Regions from separate parts of the Mesorhizobium sp. M0563 genome, predicted to be linked through region 3. Evidence: riboswitches for the same ligand, from Rfam matches in the RefSeq annotation. Region 3 holds a riboswitch; each other region holds the start of a gene.
The links. Region 3 has a riboswitch for cobalamin ahead of NKI50_RS00990 (CbtB domain-containing protein). Riboswitches for the same ligand answer to the same signal wherever they lie in the genome.
Positions count from the first base shown of each region.

Region 1: it holds a riboswitch for cobalamin, as region 3 does, so the genes downstream of both, NKI50_RS22435 (ABC transporter ATP-binding protein) here and NKI50_RS00990 (CbtB domain-containing protein) in region 3, are expected to answer to the same signal.
Region 2: it holds a riboswitch for cobalamin, as region 3 does, so the genes downstream of both, metE (5-methyltetrahydropteroyltriglutamate--homocysteine S-methyltransferase) here and NKI50_RS00990 (CbtB domain-containing protein) in region 3, are expected to answer to the same signal.

Region 1 covers NZ_JAMYQV010000019.1:39,122-43,269, reverse strand. The annotation lists gene NKI50_RS22445 (bifunctional helix-turn-helix transcriptional regulator/GNAT family N-acetyltransferase) at 106-1,041, shown strand; gene NKI50_RS22440 (GyrI-like domain-containing protein) at 1,079-1,912, opposite strand; cobalamin riboswitch at 2,207-2,410, shown strand; gene NKI50_RS22435 (ABC transporter ATP-binding protein) at 2,503-3,321, shown strand; gene NKI50_RS22430 (ABC transporter substrate-binding protein) at 3,318-4,148, shown strand, end outside.
Region 2 covers NZ_JAMYQV010000028.1:60,141-64,288, forward strand. The annotation lists gene NKI50_RS27335 (MFS transporter) at 1-14, shown strand, start outside; gene NKI50_RS27340 (helix-turn-helix transcriptional regulator) at 67-900, shown strand; gene NKI50_RS27345 (hypothetical protein) at 923-1,471, opposite strand; cobalamin riboswitch at 2,027-2,227, shown strand; gene metE (5-methyltetrahydropteroyltriglutamate--homocysteine S-methyltransferase) at 2,323-4,148, shown strand, end outside.
Region 3 covers NZ_JAMYQV010000001.1:203,131-207,278, reverse strand. The annotation lists gene cobO (cob(I)yrinic acid a,c-diamide adenosyltransferase) at 1-312, opposite strand, end outside; gene cobU (bifunctional adenosylcobinamide kinase/adenosylcobinamide-phosphate guanylyltransferase) at 314-835, opposite strand; gene NKI50_RS00995 (CbtA family protein) at 828-1,610, opposite strand; gene NKI50_RS00990 (CbtB domain-containing protein) at 1,626-1,805, opposite strand; cobalamin riboswitch at 1,842-2,037, opposite strand; gene NKI50_RS00985 (aromatic ring-hydroxylating oxygenase subunit alpha) at 2,178-3,371, shown strand; gene NKI50_RS00980 (MFS transporter) at 3,350-4,148, opposite strand, start outside.

The sequences.
Region 1 (4,148 bases), on a different contig from region 3:
AAGGCGCCCGGTGAGCATCATCAGGACAATTGCTTCAAACGGATGCTTCAAACAGATACTTGACCAAGTCAACTAAATCGCTGATCTTGCCCGGAGGAGGATGCCATGACCATTCATCATCACCCAGGCAAGGAGCGGATCGACGCGGTGCGGGCCTTCAACCGCTTTTATACCCGCCAGATCGGGCTGCTCGACGAAGGGCTGCTGAAAAGCACCTTCTCGCTGACCGAGGCGCGGGTGCTCTATGAGCTGGCGCATCGCGATGGCCTGACCGCCACGGATCTTGGGCGCGATCTCGGCCTCGATGCCGGTTATCTCAGCCGGCTGCTGAAGAAGTTCGAGGAGCGTGATCTGGTCGAGCGTGCCACGATCGAGGCGGATGCGCGGCGCTCGTCGATCGCGCTGACCAAGGCCGGGCGGCAGGCCTTCGCACCGCTGAACCAGGGCTCGCACGACCAGGTCGCGGCTTTGCTCGACCGGCTTTCGGATGCCGAACAGGACAGGCTGGTCAAAGCCATGCAGACGGTGCAGCGTTTGCTGGGCGGAAGCGCCGAGCCCAAAATTCCCTATATGCTGCGGCCTCTGCAAGTCGGCGACATCGGCTGGATTATTCATCGCCAGGGCCTGCTCTACGCGCAGGAATATGGCTGGGACGAAACCTATGAAGCGCTGGTCGCCGAAATCCTCGGTGCCTTCGTCAAATCCTTCGATCCGAAATGGGAACGCAGCTGGATCGCCGAGCGGGAAGGCGAGGTCGTCGGCTCCGTCTTCGTCGTGCGCCAGTCGGACGCGGTGGCGAAATTGCGCCTGCTCTACGTCGAGCCCTCGGCGCGAGGTCTCGGCATCGGCAAGCGGCTGGTCGAGGAATGTATCGGCTTTTGCCGCGCCACGGGTTACAGGACACTGACGCTGTGGACCAACGACGTGCTCGCCGCCGCCCGCCACATCTATGAGTCTGTGGGCTTTAAATTGACCAACGAGGAGTGCCACCATTCCTTCGGCAGGGATCTGGTCGGCCAGAACTGGAACCTGGAACTGTAGCAGCGCTTCCGGCGCTTCGGCGTCGGCCTGCCGTGCCTCACCCTTTGATCGGTATCCAGATTTCCAGCCCGCCATTGCCGCTGCGCGGATCAAATTCGGGGCCGTAACGCTCGAATTCCGGCGCATCGGCGATCTCGTGCCCAGAGGCTGGCAGCCATTTGTTCCAGATCGTGTTGACCGTGCGGCGGATGGTCGAGATATGGTCACGATGGGCGAACACGCCGTATTTCTGCGCCGGCACGCGCACACGCCAAAACTCCCTCGGCAGGTCCGAAAAATCGGACACTTCGACGCCAGCGATGTAGTCGAAATTGCCGGCGTCGTCGCCGTTGACGCAGACGCCATAGGCGACGTCGCCGATCTCGCCAGGAATGTTGCCAATATAGGGGCCGAACCGCTGCCACTGCATCGGGATGCCGGCGCTGGTTTCGCAGCTGTAGCGCTCGCCGAGACCGGCGATGAGAAACGGCCGGCTGGTCTCAAAACGCGGTGGTTCGAGAGTGGCGAGAAAGGACTGGTCCATCAGGATCGGCTCCACAAGATCGAGGTTGTCGAGCGAGCCTTGTGCGCGTACCAGTTCCGGCGTGGTGCCGAACTGGTCGCGGAAGGCGCGGGTGAAGGCCTCATGCGAGGCATAGCCGGCGTCGAGCGCGACCGAGAGGATGTCGGGTGCGCCGGCGCCAAGCTTGCGCGCCGCTTCGGTCAGTCGGCGAGAACGGACGTAGCTCATCACCGAACGGCCGGTAGCCGCGCCGAAAGCCCGCGTCACATGAAAGCGCGACACCCCGCTGCTCTTGGCGACATCGTCCAGCGAGACTGCTTCGGGCAGATGGCTTTCGACGAACCACAGCGCCTTCTCGGTCGGATTCATTTGGCACCTCGCATTGGCTCAGTCTCCGCATTGGCCCAGTCTTTACATGGCCCAGTCTTTACATTGGCCATGTCTTATATTGGCAAGATTATGGTGCCGCTTCCTGGCGGAGGCAGTCTGATCGAAATTGCGCACTGCGCAAATCGAGAGCGACGGTCGTCGGCAAGTCGCAGGCGTCGCGCGAAAAGGCTTGACAGGAAGCGGGCAAACGTCCTTTTAAATGTAACGTTATTACATCACGAGGTCTATATGGCTCCTTCTGACAAGACTTATTGCGCTGTGATTGGCGGAAAACTAGGGTGGCTGACTGATGGTCCCCGAGTCGAAAGGCAAGGGGTGAAAAGGGAACACGGTGAGATCTTCGGATCGAGGCCGTGGCTGCCCCCGCAACTGTAAGCGGTTAGCAAAATCCGAAGTGCCACTGGCCGGCAAGGCTGGGAAGGCAGGATGGCGCAAAGACCCGCGAGCCAGGAGACCTGCCATCAGCATGAGTTGACCGGACGGGGTGTGCCGGGAGGAGACGTGGACATCGGTCTTGTCGGCCGGTCCGTCCAGCTTCCTTCCGTCGCCATTGAGAAAGTGACGGTAAGTTGGACGCCTCCCAGCCTCTTCTTGAAGCGTGTGAACTGAGCGCGACGACGAATGGCCGGTGCCTGGTCAGCGCGGTGAGCCTTTCGATAGCGCCGGGCGACCGCCTCGCCATCATCGGCCCCAACGGCGCCGGCAAGACGACGCTGCTGCGCATGCTATGCGGTACGCTGCGGCCAAGCGCGGGAGATGTGAGATTTTCCGGACGCCGGCTGGAGAGGTTTTCGGCCGCCGAGCGGGCACTGCACATGGCGGTCGTTGGCCAGACCGACCAGCCTGATCCGCGGCTTGCCGTGATCGACTACGTCGAGCTTGGGCGCGTCCCGCATGCCGGCTTGCGACGGAGGAGCGAGCAACGCGACATCGTCATTGAAGCACTTCGCAGAACCGGCCTGCTGCCGCTGCTCGGCCGCACGATCGGCTCGCTATCCGGTGGCGAGCGGCAACGCGCCCAGTTGGCGCGCGCCATCGCCCAGGAGCCCAAAATCCTGTTCCTCGATGAACCGACCAATCATCTCGATCCGCGCGCCCGCAGCGACCTTCTCGAACTCGTATCGCAGTTTGGCATGACCGTCGTGGCGGTGCTTCATGATCTGTCGCTTGTCACGCCATTTGCCACCAGGGTCGCGGTGATGAACGAGGCCCGCCTGCAGGCGCTTGCCAGTCCGCGCGAGGCGCTGACCAAGAAGTTGATCCGCGAGATTTTCGGCGTTGACGTGCTTTGGCTGCGCCATCCCACCGAAGACCGCGAACTCACGGTCTTCGACGTTCCGAACCGCGCCTCTTCACATCCCGATTTGACCAAGGAGCAACATCCGTGAAACGCCTCGTACTGTCTTTTGCCTCCCTCCTACTTGCCCAGACCGCCTTCGCTTTCCCGGTAACCGTTGATAGCTGCGGCACGCCGCTGACGTTCGACGCCGCGCCGAAGCGCGCCGTCATCCAAGATCTGAACATGGCGGAGATGGCCTTCGCGCTGGGGCTGCAACCATCGATCGTCGGCCTGACCGGCATCACCGGATGGTATAAGGTCGGTCCGGAATTCAAGGCCGAGCAGGGCGCGATCCCGGAACTCGCGCCGAAATACCCGACCCTCGAAAACCTCGTCGCCGTCGAGCCCGATTTCTTCTTCGCCGGCTGGTATTACGGCATGAAGCCTGGCGGCGAGGTGACGCCCGATACGCTGGCCCCGCACGGTATCAAGACGCTGGTGCTGACGGAAAGTTGCGTCCATCTCGACCAGAACCGCCCCGCAGCCTCGATGGACCTGCTCTATGGTGATGTCGAAAAGCTGGGCAAGATTTTTGGCAAGGAGGCGGAGGCGGGAAAGCTTGTTTCGAACTGGAAGGCGCAGCTCGCCGATATCACGGCAAAGATCGGCGACCGCACGGGAACGCGTGTGTTTCTTTACGACTCCGGCGAAGACAAACCCTTCACATCAGGCAAGTTCGCGATCCCCAGCGCCATGATCGCCGCAGCCGGCGGCGACAACATCATGGCCGACATGCCGACGAGCTGGGGCAATACGGATTGGGAGACGGTGGCGGCCCGCAATCCGCAATTTCTTATCCTGCTCGACTACCAGGACGGCGGCTACAGAAAACTGCTCGATTTCCTGAAAGCTCATCCGGCGATGAAGGAGACTGAG
Region 2 (4,148 bases), on a different contig from region 3:
TTGAACACGCTTGACGTGTTAGATTAATTCATCCACGATGCGTGTGTTGAACACGCGAGGTGAGTTATGAACATGAAAGAGCTTAGGCTTCGACTGGGCATGACTCAAAAAGATTTGGCAGAGCAGATGGCAACGACGCAACAGACTGTGGCCCGTTGGGAAACAGGCAAAACGCAGTTGAACGTCGAGCAGATCAAGGACCTTTGTCTCACGTTGAAATGCACGGTCGAGGAGCTGCTGGGCTGGAAGATTGATGTCGAGGAGTGGCGCACGAGCCCGTTTGCAATTGCCGATGCCGAAACGCGATACGGCACGCTCAGAATCAAGACGACTGTTGGCAGCCGCCAATATCCTATCGATGAAAAGGGGCGTGAATCGATTTTACGTCAGTTGAAGGAACTTCATAATCTGCGTAGAAATAACGCAAGCAGGCCATGGCTGTATTGTTGGAGCCTTGACAACAAAATACTCTTGATAAATCCGCAATATGTCCGCACCATTGAGCTTATCGGTGACGATGTAGAGGAGATGCCAGAGTATTATCATCCAGAAATCTATCGGGCTTTGGATGACTGGGATAAGGGTGAGGTTTCAGGAAAGCTGAAGAAAGAATGCGATGCCATCATCGCAGAGATGGGTGATCAGGAAGCCGTGCACATGGCCTCCTATGTTCGCGTCACATATGACGACGGAGAAGATGAGTGGAACTTCTTGGATGAAGAAACCGCTACGACTTTCTTCGGATTGGAAGCTGCGACCTTTGACGTTCCCCAGTGTAGTTTCGCCGAAGTGGAGGAAGAAGGTTACTACCGAGCGCGATACGCCAACCTTGATCGCGTCGTGGTGATGGAGGTTCCAAGCGACCGTTATCACAGATTGACCGCGCCCGAGGAAGCTTAGAACCATCCACGAAGGGCGCATGTTACATCTCGACCTTGCGTGGTGCGTTTTCAGTACGAGATGACGTTAAGCGTAGGTAGTGGCAGGTAAGAGTGCTCGACCAGAAGCTCAACTGCCTCCTCAATATCGCTGCCGATGTGCCGCAGGACACGTCCACGGGAGCGTGGATAGGCGTGAAGTTCCTGCACTCCACGGTCCGCTCTCCCATCGCCGGTGTGTGCCCGACGCCATCTTGTGGACGAGCTTGGCCGCCTGCACCCGGTTGTATTCCGGCTTGCGGTGCGCCTGGGCGGTCCGCCGCGATGGCTATCTCCATGTCAATCGGCGCCGAACTTTGACTGCCCGCTGCTTTGATGAATTTGGCGAGGTCCCGCGCATAATCACTCTTGGTCTTCTCCTTGAGGCCCTGTGTCGCGAACTTGTGGTCCAGCAGGGCAAACAGGTCCAAGTCCCCTTCCGCCTGTGGCGCTGGCTTGCCCTCACCGCCCTCGGCTTCCCAATTGGGGACCGCTTCTGCGCGCTGCACCGTGGCGATTGTCCGCCCAAGACGCATCACAAGATCGAACGCCAAACCGTGCGCGTGCACGACGATTTGCCGCTCAGGCCTCATTTGGACAGGACTTGAGCTGGCCCGGTGGTTTGAGCCGGGTTACCTTGAGCCGGTGGGCTGCGAACAAGCAGTTCGAGACATTGGCCTCGATCACTTCGCAACACGCCGCTGCGCCTGGCCTCGGTGTGCTCCCCCCGAAATCGTTGTGTCATATCACCGAGGGCATCACGGCCAACAGCTTCCACATGGGCAACAGCCTCGCCATTGAGCCGAATATGGTCGCGAGCAGATCACCAACGAAGCGGTCGGAACCTCGGAGCCGAAGTTCGACGCCGAGGTGGTTCGCATGATGCGCTAAGCAGCACCACGGCGCTTGCCGGTATGTTTGCTGCCGGCAGCCGACGAACTCCTATCCTCCTGGACAAGGGCGCCGTGCGTCATTGCTTTGATTTACCGGCCGCTCAAGGTTTCCACAGTTTTCGCTTTCGAGGCGACCTTTGGAACATGCCAACGGAAATTTAACATAACGACATAAACATTTCTTTATGCGGCGTTGACAAAGAAGCGAACTGCTGTAATTGTCTCCCGCGTCGTGGTTCTCCGTACGGCGCTGCCGCAGCGGAGCTAAGAGGGAAGCCGGTGCGATGCCGGCGCTGCCCCCGCAACTGTTAGCGGCGAGCCAACCCCACTCATGTCACTGAGGCGAATAGCCTTGGGAAGACGGGTAGAGGCTATGACCCCGCGAGCCAGGAGACCTGCCACGGCGAATTACGTCCACGGGCGGGGTGTCTCGGTGGCCGCTGCAGCCTGGCGTTCGTGCCGGCCTGCTAGCGCCTTCCTTGTCACCGACGCCCCAACCATCGGGGTCTGGCATGACTATCTCTCAGCAAATTCCTGTAGCAACGCTCGGCGTGCCGCGCTTCGGTCGTCGGCGAGAACTGAAATTCGCGCTTGAAAGCTACTGGTCCGGAAAATCGTCCGCTGCCGACCTTCTCACGACCGCGAAGGCGCTCCGTGCCGCTAGCTGGGAGGAGCAGCACGATCGCGGCGTGTCGAAAATCCCGTCGAACGACTTCTCGCTCTACGACCATGTGCTCGACACCGCAGCCATGGTCGGCGCCGTTCCATCCCGTTACGGCTGGAATAGCGGCGAGGTTCCACTTGACATCTACTTCGCAATGGCGCGGGGCAACCAGGGTCAGACGGAGGATTGTCGACACGCTGGTCACCAGCAGGCGGCTCATCGGTCTGATGTAACCGCGATGGAAATGACCAAGTGGTTTGACACCAACTATCACTACATTGTGCCGGAACTCAACGATGATCAGACGTTTGCCCTCTCGTCGACGAAACCGGTCGATTACTTCATCGAGGCTAAAGCTCTCGGCGTTCACACACGCCCAGTCATCCTTGGACCGATCACCTTCCTCAAGCTGGCGAAATCGCCTGCCGAAGGATTCGATCCCATCGCGCTCCTGCCGCGGCTGCTGCCCGTCTACGAGCAACTCCTGCAGAGGCTGAAGCTGTCTGGAGCCGACTGGGTGCAGATCGATGAGCCAGCGCTTGTCCTCGATCTGAACCCGAACGAACGAGCTGCGTTCGAATTCGCCTATGGCCAGCTGTCGAAAGCCGCGCCCGAGCTGAAGATCATGCTGGCTACCTATTTCGGGCCGCTGGGAGACAATCTCGAAACCGCGGTTTCTCTGCCCCTGGCCGGGCTGCATATTGATCTCGTGCGCGCTCCCGAGCAACTGGAAACGGTGGGTCGGCTCGCACCGAAGGATCTGGTGCTCTCGCTTGGCTTGATCGATGGCCGCAACGTCTGGCGTGCGAACCTGCCCGCCATTCTCGACCGCATCAAACCGATCGTCGCCGGCTGGCCCTTGGACCGCGTCGAGATCGCGCCTTCTTGCTCGATGCTGCATGTGCCGATCGACCTGCGCATGGAGACGGAACTCGACGCGGACATCAGGTCGTGGCTCGCCTTCGCGGCCCAGAAGACCGACGAGTTGGTGTTGCTGGCCCGGGCCCTGTCCCAAGGCAGGGATGCGGTGGCAGGCGCGTTGAAAGCGTCTGCCGAGGCTGCCGTCACTCGCGTGGCATCCACGAAGATCCATGACCCGCTTGTTGAGGGGCGGATCGCCAGCATTGACGACAGCATGAAGCGACGAGAGAGCGCTTTTGCCGAGCGCTCCAGAGTCCAGGCCGGCACGCTCGGGCTGCCGCCGTTCCCGACGACGACCATCGGGTCCTTCCCGCAGACGCCGCAGGTACGCAGGGCGCGGGCCGCTCATGCGAACGGCCAGCTGAGCTATGTCGACTACGAGACCTTCCTGAAGAAGGAGATCGAGGCTGCAATTCGCTGGCAGGAAGAGATCGGGCTGGACGTGCTGGTGCACGGTGAGTTCGAACGAAACGACATGGTACAGCATTTCGGCGAGCAGCTGTCCGGCTTCGCCTTCACCCAGCATGCCTGGGTGCAGAGCTATGGGTCGCGTTACGTGCGCCCCCCCATCATCTTCGGCGACGTATCGAGGCCCAATCCGATGACGCTGCGCTGGTGGCAATTCGCCCAGTCGCTTACGGAAAACCCTGTGAAGGCAATGCTCACAGGCCCGGTGACCATTCTCAACTGGTCTTTTGTTCGCGACGACGTACCCCGCTCCGAAGCATGCCGCCAGATCGCGCTCGCCATCCG
Region 3 (4,148 bases):
CCAGGTAAAGCCCTCGCCCATGGCGTGCCAGACGACGCGGTCGCCGAAGCAGGCAAAAGCATCCTTCTCGCCGGTGTGCCATTTGCCTTTGATGAACTGGACGACGCCGACGCGCTTGCCGTAGCCGAGCATTCTGAGCGCCAGCCCGAAGGCGGCCGTGGTCTTGCCCTTGCCCGGACCGGTGTTGACGATCAACAGCCCTTTCTCGACCGTCTTGGCTGCAACCTCGGCGTCCTGCACCGCCTTGCGCTTGGCCATCTTCGCGCGGTGGCGTTCCTCGTCCTTGGGATCGATGTGGTCGGTATCAGCCATGTCATTTCACCCTGAGCGGCAGCCCCGCCACCATCAAAAGCACGGTGTCAGCGACGGCGGCAACGTCCTGGTTCAACCGGCCGGCCGCGTCGCGAAACCGTCTTGCCAGCGCATTCTCCGGCACGATGCCCTGGCCGACCTCGTTGGACACCACGAACCAGGGTCCACGCGGCCGCGACAGCACATCTGCCAGCCTTCGGCATTCGGCCTCGACATCATGTTCGGCCAGCATATGGTTGGTCAGCCACAGCGTCAGGCAATCGATCAGCACCGGCTGGCCGTCAGGCAGTGCCTCGATCGCGCCGGCAAGGTCGAGCGGCGCCTCGATGGTCGTCCAGCCGGCGCTGCGGCGCGAGCGGTGCAGCGCGATCCGTTCGCGCATCTCCTCGTCATAGGCTTGCGCCGTCGCGATATAGCTCCATGGCGCCGGACAGGCACTCACCAGCCTCTCGGCATGCACGCTCTTGCCGGAGCGCGCACCGCCGATGATCAGGGTCAGCGCCCCGGCAGCGCGGTCAGGCAAAGCTGTCGCGCAGGCTGGTCGCCGTGCCGGTGAAGCGGCCGCGCACCACGCCGACGACCGCGCCGAGCACCAGCCAGAACACCAGATTGGTCAGCGTCACCGCCACCACGAACTGATGATGCAGGCCTTCCGGGATTGTCGTCTCGAAGCTGTCGGGCTGCGGCGCGCCGACAATATGCGGCGCCACCATCAACGCCACGGCAAGGACCGCCAGCGGCAGCGATCTGCGGAAGGCGAGCAGGCCGAGACCGGCGGCGGTCGCCACCACCGTTGCCCACCACCAGATCTGGCGTTGGACAAGGTCGGCCGCCGGCATTGCCGGCAATTCCGGCGGCAGGCCGAGGCCCGGCGCCAGCGTGAACACGGCAAAGCCGGCAAGCCCCCAGAACAGGCCCTGGCGCCAATTGCCGATGCCGCCGGCGAACTCCGAAACCGCAACCAGGACCAACGCGAAGCCGATGCCGGTGACGATATTGGCAACGACGCTGAAGGCAAAGCGTTCGAAACCGTCGGCCGGCGCCCAGCCTTCGTCCTCCGCCGGAGCCATTGCTTCAGCCGGTGCCGGCGCGGCGCTGCTTATAGCCATCGTGCCCCCGGCGTTTTCGACCGGTGCCGCAGGTGCCGCGGCATGGTCATGGCCGCCGCCGGCCTGTTCGTAGACTTCCGCCTTCAGGATCAGCGGCACCGTGGCATAGGCCTGCATGCAGGCGAGAACGACGCCGGCCACGAGCCCTGCGATCGCCGCGATGAACACGACGTTGCGAAACAGTGTCATGATGTCAGCCCCTTGTCAGTGGCAGGGAAAGCCCATCGAGTGGCGATAGTCGTGGGCGGCATTGTGGACCGCATCGATGTGCGAGAAGCCGACAAAGCCCATGACGAAAATGCCGAGGAATGCAGCAAGCGCCAGCTGCATGAAACGCGACTGCGAGGAGACGGAAGCGCCGAGCGAGACGGAAGCGGTATTCATGTCTTGTCCTTTCGCCCTCCACCCGAGGGCATAGAAGTCAGTTTCCTGTCGCCGGCAGGTCTCCTGGCTCGCGGATCAGCGCCCTTCCCCACCTTCCCGAAGAAAATCTTCAGTGGCATATGGAGAGGACTACCGCACACAGTTGCGGGGGCAGCCACGGCATTGGGCAAGAATTTCGCCCGCACCGCATTCCCTCTTGGTTCCAAACGGAACCGACGACATCAGCGACTATAGGCAGAATCGCCGCGCCCGGCAAACCAAATTCCGCCGGATCGTGTGGCGAATGCGCCGCCTCGCCAAGCTCGCCGGCCGGCGCCGCAATTGACAATTCTCACAGCCGGGTGTCGGCTGGCGGATGGGGAGGAAGCCGGCATGCAACCCAGCCCGAATGAGCGCGGTCCCTATAACGGCCTGACGCAGGCCGAGCCGACGCTGCCGTCATCGGCCTATTGGGACATCGCAGGCTATCAGCGCGATCTCGAGGCCATCTGGTATCGCAACTGGCTGCTGGTCTGCCGCGAGGCCGACCTTGCCCAGCCGCTGGCATTCAGGACGTTTCGCATAGGCACGCAGGAGATCGTCGTGCTGCGCGACGAGACCGGCGAATTGCGCGCCTTCCACAACACCTGCCGGCATCGCGGCTCGCAGCTTTGCCAGCAGAGCGAAGGACGGCTGAAGGCGCGGCTCATCACCTGCCCCTACCACGCCTGGTCCTATTCGCTGCGCGGCGATCTGGTGCGCGTGCCATCGAAATCGCTGCCGGACGGTTTCGACAAGGCCGATCATCCGCTCTACCGCGTAGCACTGTCGGTGTGGAGCGGTTTCGTTTTCGTCAACCTCGCGGAAGACGCTGCCGGTTCGGCTGAAACATCCTTCGATCCGGCATCCGGCAACCTCGCCAACTGGCCGCTGGAAACGCTGCTGAGCGGCCATGTGCTGCGCAAGGTTATGAACTGCAACTGGAAGATATTTTGGGAGAACTTCAACGAGTGCCTGCACTGCCCTGGCGTCCACAAGGACCTGTCGCGGCTGGTGCCGATCTATGGCCGCGGCCTGATGGGCCGGCACGACGACCCCGAATGGGCGCGCCACGCCGACAATGACGCGCCGGAATTTGCCGGCGGCTTGCGGGCCGGGGCCGAAACCTGGTCGCGCGACGGGCGCGTCCACGGCTCGGTCTTTTCGAGCCTGACGCCGGCCGAGCGTGCTGCCGGGCAGACCTATGCCACCAACTTGCCGTCGATGTTCGTCGTCGGCCATGTCGACTATGTCAGGACCGTGCGGCTGGTGCCGCTTGGGCCGGAGCAGACCGAACTCACCGCCGAATGGCTTTTTTCGCCCGAAGCGCTCGTCGATCCGGCTGCGGATATCGACAACATCGTCGCCTTCGGTACCCAGGTGCTGGAGGAAGACGCTGATATCTGCGAGGTCAACCAGAAGGGCCTGCGCTCGATGCGCCATAAGGCCGGCGTGCTGATGCCCGAGGAATATGATTTGCACCGCTTCCACAACTGGGTGCGCGAGCGGCATGCGGCGCTTGAACATCAAAGCGATTTGGGCAGATAGCGCCAAGTGACGAAGCCGCAGACCGCCGCCAGCAGGCCGAGCGTCGCGAAAACCGCGCCCAGGCCGAAGAACGCCAGCACCACTGAATAGACCAGCGGCGGCGTCAGCTCGGAAAAGTCGAGATAGGTGCGGTAGACCGCCGCCATCTGCGCCCGCTCATACGAGCGCACCGAGCGCATGAACGCGGTCGAGCCCAGCGCATCGAGCGCGATGGTGAAGAAGGCACCGCAAAGCAGCAACGCGCCGGTGACGAGCGGCGCGGCCTCGCCGACGGCGCCGGCCGCCAGCAGCGTCGCCGACATGGCGAAATAGGCAAACGTCATGGTGCGCCGGCCGCCGAAACGCTTTCCCGCCCTGCCCCAGAAGATGGCCATGAACAAAAGCGCATTGCCGGCCGAAACCAAGAGGCCACCGGCGAGCTCGCCCTCGCCGGTGATCACCATGAACAGCGGCCCATAGACAAAGAACGTCGTCCAGAAGCAGGAACGGCCGAAGGCGATCAGCCAGGCCAGCCTCAGCCTTGGCTGCGCGACGAAGCGGCCGATATTGGCCAGCGGATTGACCGGCCGCGTCTTGCCCGGGCGGATCGACGGGTTGTCGCCAAGCCGGTAGGTCCAGAACAGCGCCAGCAGGGCCATGGCGAAGACGGCCACCGCGCTATGCGCGGCATAGATGCCGAAACGCGTGTAGAGGAAAATGCCGAGCGTCGGCCCGGCGGTCCAGGCAAGCATCGACCACGCCATGCGCAGCGACTCGGCCTGCATGAAATCGGTCTTG